Aridibaculum aurantiacum: one gene and its partner. The protein of the gene in region 1 interacts with the protein of each later gene in a pairwise test. Links are inferred from orthologs where the notes say so. Each region holds a gene or a part of one and is shown in the gene's direction. Other genes may lie near its edges.

The links.
Region 2: the proteins of gyrA (region 1) and gyrB interact in binary tests that used the Escherichia coli proteins (3 or more experiments, as listed by UniProt). The link is inferred for Aridibaculum aurantiacum from one-to-one orthologs.

Annotation. Positions count from the first base shown.
Region 1 is NZ_JAFEWC010000001.1:2,383,401-2,386,905, reverse strand. What follows is about bases 250-3,420. They hold gyrA (DNA gyrase subunit A), read left to right. Parts: upstream 250-577; coding sequence 578-3,220; downstream 3,221-3,420. Other genes in these bases: J4N22_RS09980 (hypothetical protein), read left to right, coding at 3,234-3,420. Outside these bases: J4N22_RS09990 (aspartate kinase), read right to left, coding at 1-195; more of J4N22_RS09980, read left to right, coding at 3,421-3,505. UniProt on the Escherichia coli protein: A type II topoisomerase that negatively supercoils closed circular double-stranded (ds) DNA in an ATP-dependent manner to maintain chromosomes in an underwound state.
Region 2 is NZ_JAFEWC010000003.1:13,753-16,977, forward strand. The notes cover bases 218-3,108. They hold gyrB (DNA topoisomerase (ATP-hydrolyzing) subunit B), read left to right. Parts: upstream 218-618; coding sequence 619-2,598; downstream 2,599-3,108. Other genes in these bases: J4N22_RS13935 (hypothetical protein), read left to right, coding at 2,757-2,963; J4N22_RS13940 (hypothetical protein), read left to right, coding at 3,089-3,108. Outside these bases: J4N22_RS13925 (RNA recognition motif domain-containing protein), read right to left, coding at 1-76; more of J4N22_RS13940, read left to right, coding at 3,109-3,225. UniProt on the Escherichia coli protein: DNA gyrase negatively supercoils closed circular double-stranded DNA in an ATP-dependent manner to maintain chromosomes in an underwound state.

The DNA of each region.
Region 1 (3,505 bases):
AAAAAGATTTAGCGCTTCTTCTTTTTTACCCGCAAAAAAAGCTTCGGCTACTTTTTCAAGTGCATTGGTTGTTTTGCCCATTGCCGAAATAATTACTACCAACGACTGCCCCTGGTACGGAAGAATGATGTTTGGAATGTTCTGGATCCTTTCTACGCTATTTACACTTGCCCCGCCAAACTTAAAAACCTGCATATTGAATAAGTTGAAACTTTAGATGGCGGCAAAGATACAGTTGAGGATGAAGTAAAAGCTGACCAAAATGTATCTATTCTTTGTCCCAATGCACGATAACTCATTGTTGATCATTCTTCTTTGTTGCGTGAAACTCCAACAGCCTGTTCGGACAATTTTATATCAGCAAATTTCGCTCTACAGCATGATCATTATCCTGATTTTTCAATGAAGAAGCCGCCACTTTTGATGCATAGAAATTTACCAGAACATTTGGTATAACCGCTATAAAATCAGACGTTTCACAGCCTGAAATGTGCGGCAAAGGGTGTACATTTGCCCACCTTCTTTATAGTAGGTATTCACTGGAAATTTCAACCCAAAGAGGTTACTAAAAAAGTACATGGAAGAGAATATAAAACCACTTGAGACAAACGACAACGATCGGATCATCCAGGTAAATATTGAAGAACAAATGAAAACCGCCTACATCGACTATTCAATGTCGGTGATTGTAGGCAGGGCTTTACCTGATGCCCGTGATGGCTTCAAACCTGTACACCGCAGGGTTTTGTACGCCATGAACGAACTCGGAAACTTCAGTAACAGGGCTTATAAAAAATCAGCACGTATAGTAGGTGAGGTAATGGGTAAATACCATCCACACGGAGACTCATCAATTTACGATACGCTGGTGCGTATGGCGCAGGATTGGACGATGCGCTACACCATGGTGGACGGCCAGGGAAACTTTGGTAACCAGGATGGTGATCCACCGGCGGCGATGCGTTATACCGAGGTGCGCCTGCATCGCATTGCCGAAAGCATGCTCGATGATATTGAAAAAGAAACTGTTGATTTTCAGCTAAACTTTGATGATAGCCTGCAGGAGCCTGTGGTGCTGCCCACACGTATACCACAATTATTGGTTAACGGAAGTAGTGGTATTGCGGTTGGTATGGCTACCAATATGCTGCCTCACAACTTAAGTGAAGTAGTAGATGGTTGTGTGGCTTACATTGATAATAAAGAGATTACGATAGAAGAGTTGATGGTGCATGTTAAAGCACCGGATTTCCCTACTGGCGGTATCATCTACGGTATGGAAGGCGTGAAGCAGGGAATGATGACCGGCCGCGGAAGGGTAGTGGTACGTGGAAAATGCCATGTAGATACCAAAGCCAGCGGACGTGAGCAGATCGTGATCACTGAGGTACCTTACCAGGTAAACCGTGACGCGCTTACTGATAAGATCGGTCAGCTAGTGAATGATAAAACCATTGAAGGAATTGCCCACGTAAACAACGAAAGTAACAAGCGCGAAGGCACCCGTATCGTGGTAGATCTTCGCCGCGATGCTGTTGCCAACGTGATCATCAACCAGTTATACAAGTTTACTGAACTACAGACCAGCTACGGTATCAACAATGTGGCACTTACGAAAGGTCGTCCTAAAACGATGAACCTGAAAGAACTCATCGTTGAGTTCGTTGACTTCAGGATGGATGTGGTCATCCGCCGTACTCAGTACGAGCTGAGAAAGGCGCAGGAAAGAGCACATATTTTACAAGGTTATCTCATTGCTCTTGATCATCTTGATGAGGTGATAAGACTTATCAGGGCATCTGCTACACCTGACCAGGCAAGGGAAAGCTTGATGAATGCTGGTTGGGGAATTGATGAAATTCAAGCTAAAGCTATCCTGGAACTGCGACTGCAGAGACTGACAGGCATGGAGCGTGAAAAGATCAAAGAAGAATATGATAGCCTGATGCAATTGATAGCTCGTTTACAGGAATTATTAGGTAGTGAAGCGCTGCGTTATGACCTTATAAAGACTGAACTGCAAGAGGTAAAAGATAAGTTTGGAGATAAGAGAAGAAGTGAAATTTCATTCTTATCAAATGAGATGAGAATTGAAGATCTCATTGAGGAAGAGGATGTTGTGATCACTATCTCACATTTAGGATACATTAAAAGAACATCTTCTGACGAGTACCGCCAGCAAAAAAGAGGTGGCCGTGGCTCCATTGGAAGCCGCACCCGTGAAGAGGACTTTGTTGAACATCTTTTTGTAGCATCTACCCACCATACGCTCATGTTCTTCACCGAAAAAGGACGTTGTTTCTGGATGAAGGTGTACGAGATACCGGAAGGGGATAAGACCAGTAAAGGGCGTGCTATTCAAAACCTGATGCAATTGCCGCAGGATGATAAGGTGCGTGCTATCATCGACATTAAAGATCTATCTGATAAGGAATACATAAATAACCACTATATCCTGCTTTGCACTAAACGTGGTATCATCAAAAAGACACTGTTAGAAGAATTCAGCCGTCCACGTGCAAATGGTGTAAATGCCATCAACATCATGGAAGGCGATCAACTGATAGAAGCGCGCCTGACTGATGGTAAATGTGAAGTGATGATGGCGGTTAAAAGCGGTAGAGCCATCCGTTTTCCTGAAGAAAAGGTACGTCCTACAGGTCGTGGTGCGATCGGAGTTTTCGGTATAGAAGTAGAAGACGAAAAGGATGAAGTAATTGGTATGATTTGTGTCCATCAGGACGACACCAGCAAAACCATCTTAGTAGTTAGTGAAAAAGGTTTTGGAAAGCGTACAGCAGTTGATGAATACCGGATCACCAATCGTGGTGGTAAAGGTGTTAAAACCATAAGTGTTACAGACAAAACAGGTAGCTTGGTAGGAATTTTGGACGTAAGCGGCAAAGAAGACCTGGTAATAACTTGTAAGTCTGGAATAACTATCAGAACAAGTATAGCTGATATACGTGAAGCAGGTAGAGCTACCCAAGGAGTAAAACTGATACGTATTGATGAAAAAGATGAAATAGCAGCTATTTCCAAAATACAAGAACAGGAAGAAGCAATTGTGCTTACTGAAACTTCCATAGATGCCGAGAACGAAGCACTTGACAAAATAGAAGGAGCTGCGGCAGCCGAAGGAGAAATAGTAGGTAATGCTGATGAAGCTGCTGATAATCAAGAAGATAATACAGAAGAAAACAATTCAGAAAATCTATAAAACACACTCTAATATGAAAAAAATAACGCTTGCCGTTGCACTGTTATTTTTTGCTTTTACAGGCTTAGTAGCACAGGATCTGAAGAAAGCGAAGACTGCAGTAACCCTAAGTCAGTTACCAGGTGCTGCTCCTGAAAAATTGGAAGATGCAAAGACTGAAGTAGATAAACTTGTAGCTGATCCCAAAGGTCAATCTAATGCAGAAGCATGGATGCTAAAGACTCAGGTTTATGGAATGCTAGCTGGTAACGAAGCAATGAGGGCCAAATATCCTAATGCAAGTAA
Region 2 (3,225 bases), on another replicon or contig:
CGCCGAATGGAGTGAAAAGATCGGCTAAATCTTGCTCAGTCATTGTCCAACTGAGGTTTCCAACGTAAATGTTCATTTGTAAAACTTTAAAAAAATAAAAAAAACCATAATGAACACAGCGAACAACGTACCAGAGAAACATTTACTTTAAAAACGTCCAGAGAACAATTGAAACTGTAAAGATCATTAGTGGAATAACGAAGATAGACATTTTATTTATACTTCATATTTTTTGAAAAAGAAAACTACCATCTTGGAAATCAATGTTGGTAAGTAATTGGCAACTAAGCTTCTAGCCATAAAATAAGATAAGTTAAGATCAGTTTATATGCAGAGAAACAGGTAAATCTAGCAACATGATGCAGAAAATGGATGTAGATAAGGGTTTCAATCATCCTCCTAATACCGAGGAAAAAATAGTTGATCAGAGAACTTTTTCTTGAACATTTCCAGGACTGCATAAAGTTATTCCTGGCGGTATTCATACATTATTCACAGGCTATCACCATTAACCCAATGAAGCCCTAAATACTTGTTTCATTAACAGCAAGAACCCTATATTTTACGTAGTTTTGCGCACCTCCGAGAAACATTAAATCGAAGGATTGTCAATCATTTATGAACGAAGAAATTTTAACCGGCGAAGTAGTACAGAATGCGAGTTACGGGGCAGATAGCATCCAGGTGTTAGAAGGATTGGAAGCTGTGCGAAAAAGACCTGCAATGTATATAGGCGATGTAGGAATTAAAGGTCTGCATCACCTGGTATATGAAGTGGTAGATAACAGTATAGACGAAGCACTTGCTGGCTACTGTAAAAACATCAACGTAACCATTCATGAAGATAACTCCATTAGTGTAAGTGATGATGGTCGTGGTATTCCTACGGCAATGCACACCAAAGAAAAGCGTAGTGCACTTGAAGTTGTAATGACAGTGTTACACGCTGGTGGTAAGTTCGATAAAGGATCGTATAAAGTGAGTGGTGGATTGCATGGTGTGGGTGTAAGTTGTGTGAACGCACTTAGTACCACGCTACATGTAACTGTACATAGGGACGGAAAGATTTACGAACAGGAATATCATTGTGGTGCCCCTGCCTATCCTGTAAGGGAAATAGGTACGTCTGATATAACCGGTACCACTGTACGCTTCTGGCCTGATGGCTCTATCTTCCAGGAAACTGTTTATAGAAGAGAGATACTTGAAGGAAGGTTAAGAGAGCTTGCTTACCTAAACAGGAAGATCGCTATCAACATCACCGATATGCGCGAACTGGACGAAGAAGGCAAACCTTATTCTAAAAGTTTCTATAGCGAAGGTGGTATTGTTGAGTTTGTAGAAATGCTTGACAAAAATGGCCATCGTTCTCCATTGATTGCTAATACGCTTTTTGTAGAAGGACATGATGTGGCTAGTAATGTAGCGGTAGAGGTGGCAATGACGTATAACGATGATTTTAAAGAACACATTTTCTCCTACGTAAACAACATCAATACAATTGAAGGCGGTACACACGTTACTGGTTTCAGGCAGGCATTGACGAGGGTTTTTAAAACTTATGGTGATAAAGAAGGTTTGTTTGAAAAAGCCAAAGTAGCTGTGGAAGGTGATGACTTCAGGGAAGGATTGAGTGCTATCATTTCTGTAAAAGTACCCGAGCCACAATTTGAAGGACAAACAAAAACAAAACTTGGTAACAGTGAAGTAAGTGGTATTGTACAAACAACAGTAGCGCGTGCTTTGGAAGCATACCTTGAGGAAAATCCAAAGGAAGCTAAGAACGTTATCAGCAAGATCATTCTTGCAGCACAAGCTCGTGTGGCGGCAAAAAAGGCCCGCGAAATGGTGCAGCGTAAAACGGTAATGAGTGGCGGTGGTTTGCCTGGTAAACTTGCAGATTGTTCAGAAAGAGATCCTGAAAAATGCGAGTTATACCTGGTGGAAGGTGACTCAGCAGGTGGTACTGCAAAGCAGGGAAGGGAAAGAAGTTTCCAGGCTATTTTGCCATTGCGTGGTAAAATCTTGAACGTAGAGAAAGCAATGGAGCATAAGATCTACGAGAATGAGGAGATACGCAATATGTATACAGCTTTGGGTGTAACGGTAGGAACGCCTGAAGATCCTAAGCAATTGAACCTTCAAAAGCTTCGTTATCACAAGCTCATCATTATGACGGATGCGGACGTAGACGGAAGTCACATTGCTACGCTCATCCTTACATTCATCTTCAGGTATATGAAGGAGTTGGTAGAAGCAGGATATGTTTATATAGCACAGCCGCCTCTTTACCTGGTAAAGAAAGGTAAGGACCAGGACTACGCTTATAATGAAGAGCAACGTAAAGCCCTTGTAGAAAAGCTTGGTGGCGGAAAAGATGAAAGCGTAACCATTCAGCGATATAAAGGTCTTGGTGAAATGAATGCTGACCAGCTTTGGGAAACCACTATGGACCCTGCTCGTCGTACGTTGAAAAGAGTAACAATAGAAAGTGCTGCAGAAGCAGACAGGATATTTAGCATGCTGATGGGCGACGAAGTAGCACCACGTCGTGAGTTTATTGAAACCCATGCTAAGTACGCTAAAATTGATGTTTAGTACTTGCTAATAATCATATCTAAGAAGGAAGGTCTAAAGCCTTCCTTTTTTTATTTATAACACTTCTTGCTGCAGCGCTATTGCAGGGTGAAAATTGCCTTAGCAGAAAAATTGTAGCTTGTGCACTTTATTATTAGAAATTTTTCAAAAACAGAACAATGGATACTTCAAAAATGATCAAGGCTTATTGCTTAAAAACAAAAGAGAAAAATGTACCGATGCATGAAGCAGTAATATCTAAAACAGCCAAGGGTGGATATATGGCTAGTGGCCACGATGGTAAAGGAAATAAGATGGCTGCTATCATGAGTGAAGCAAAAGCACTACAAGCCATTGAAGATGGTGTAGCTACAAAAGGATTCTAAAGCATTACCAGTTTGTTTTGCTAAGTAAACTTCTAGAAAGTTTGCTTAGTACAGCAGCGGTATATACAACGGACAGAGTAATGAAACCTATACGCGTCTTTTTGTTGATAACAACTTGTTTTCTCATGCATAGATCGTATGCACAGGAACCTGGAATGGGTAGTGCATCGCTGAGTGCGGGTTTAGAATTAGCATTGCCAACTGGTGATCTTAAAACAGGCGCTGGAATAGGATTGGGCGCAAGTTTGAAAACTGCTTTTCC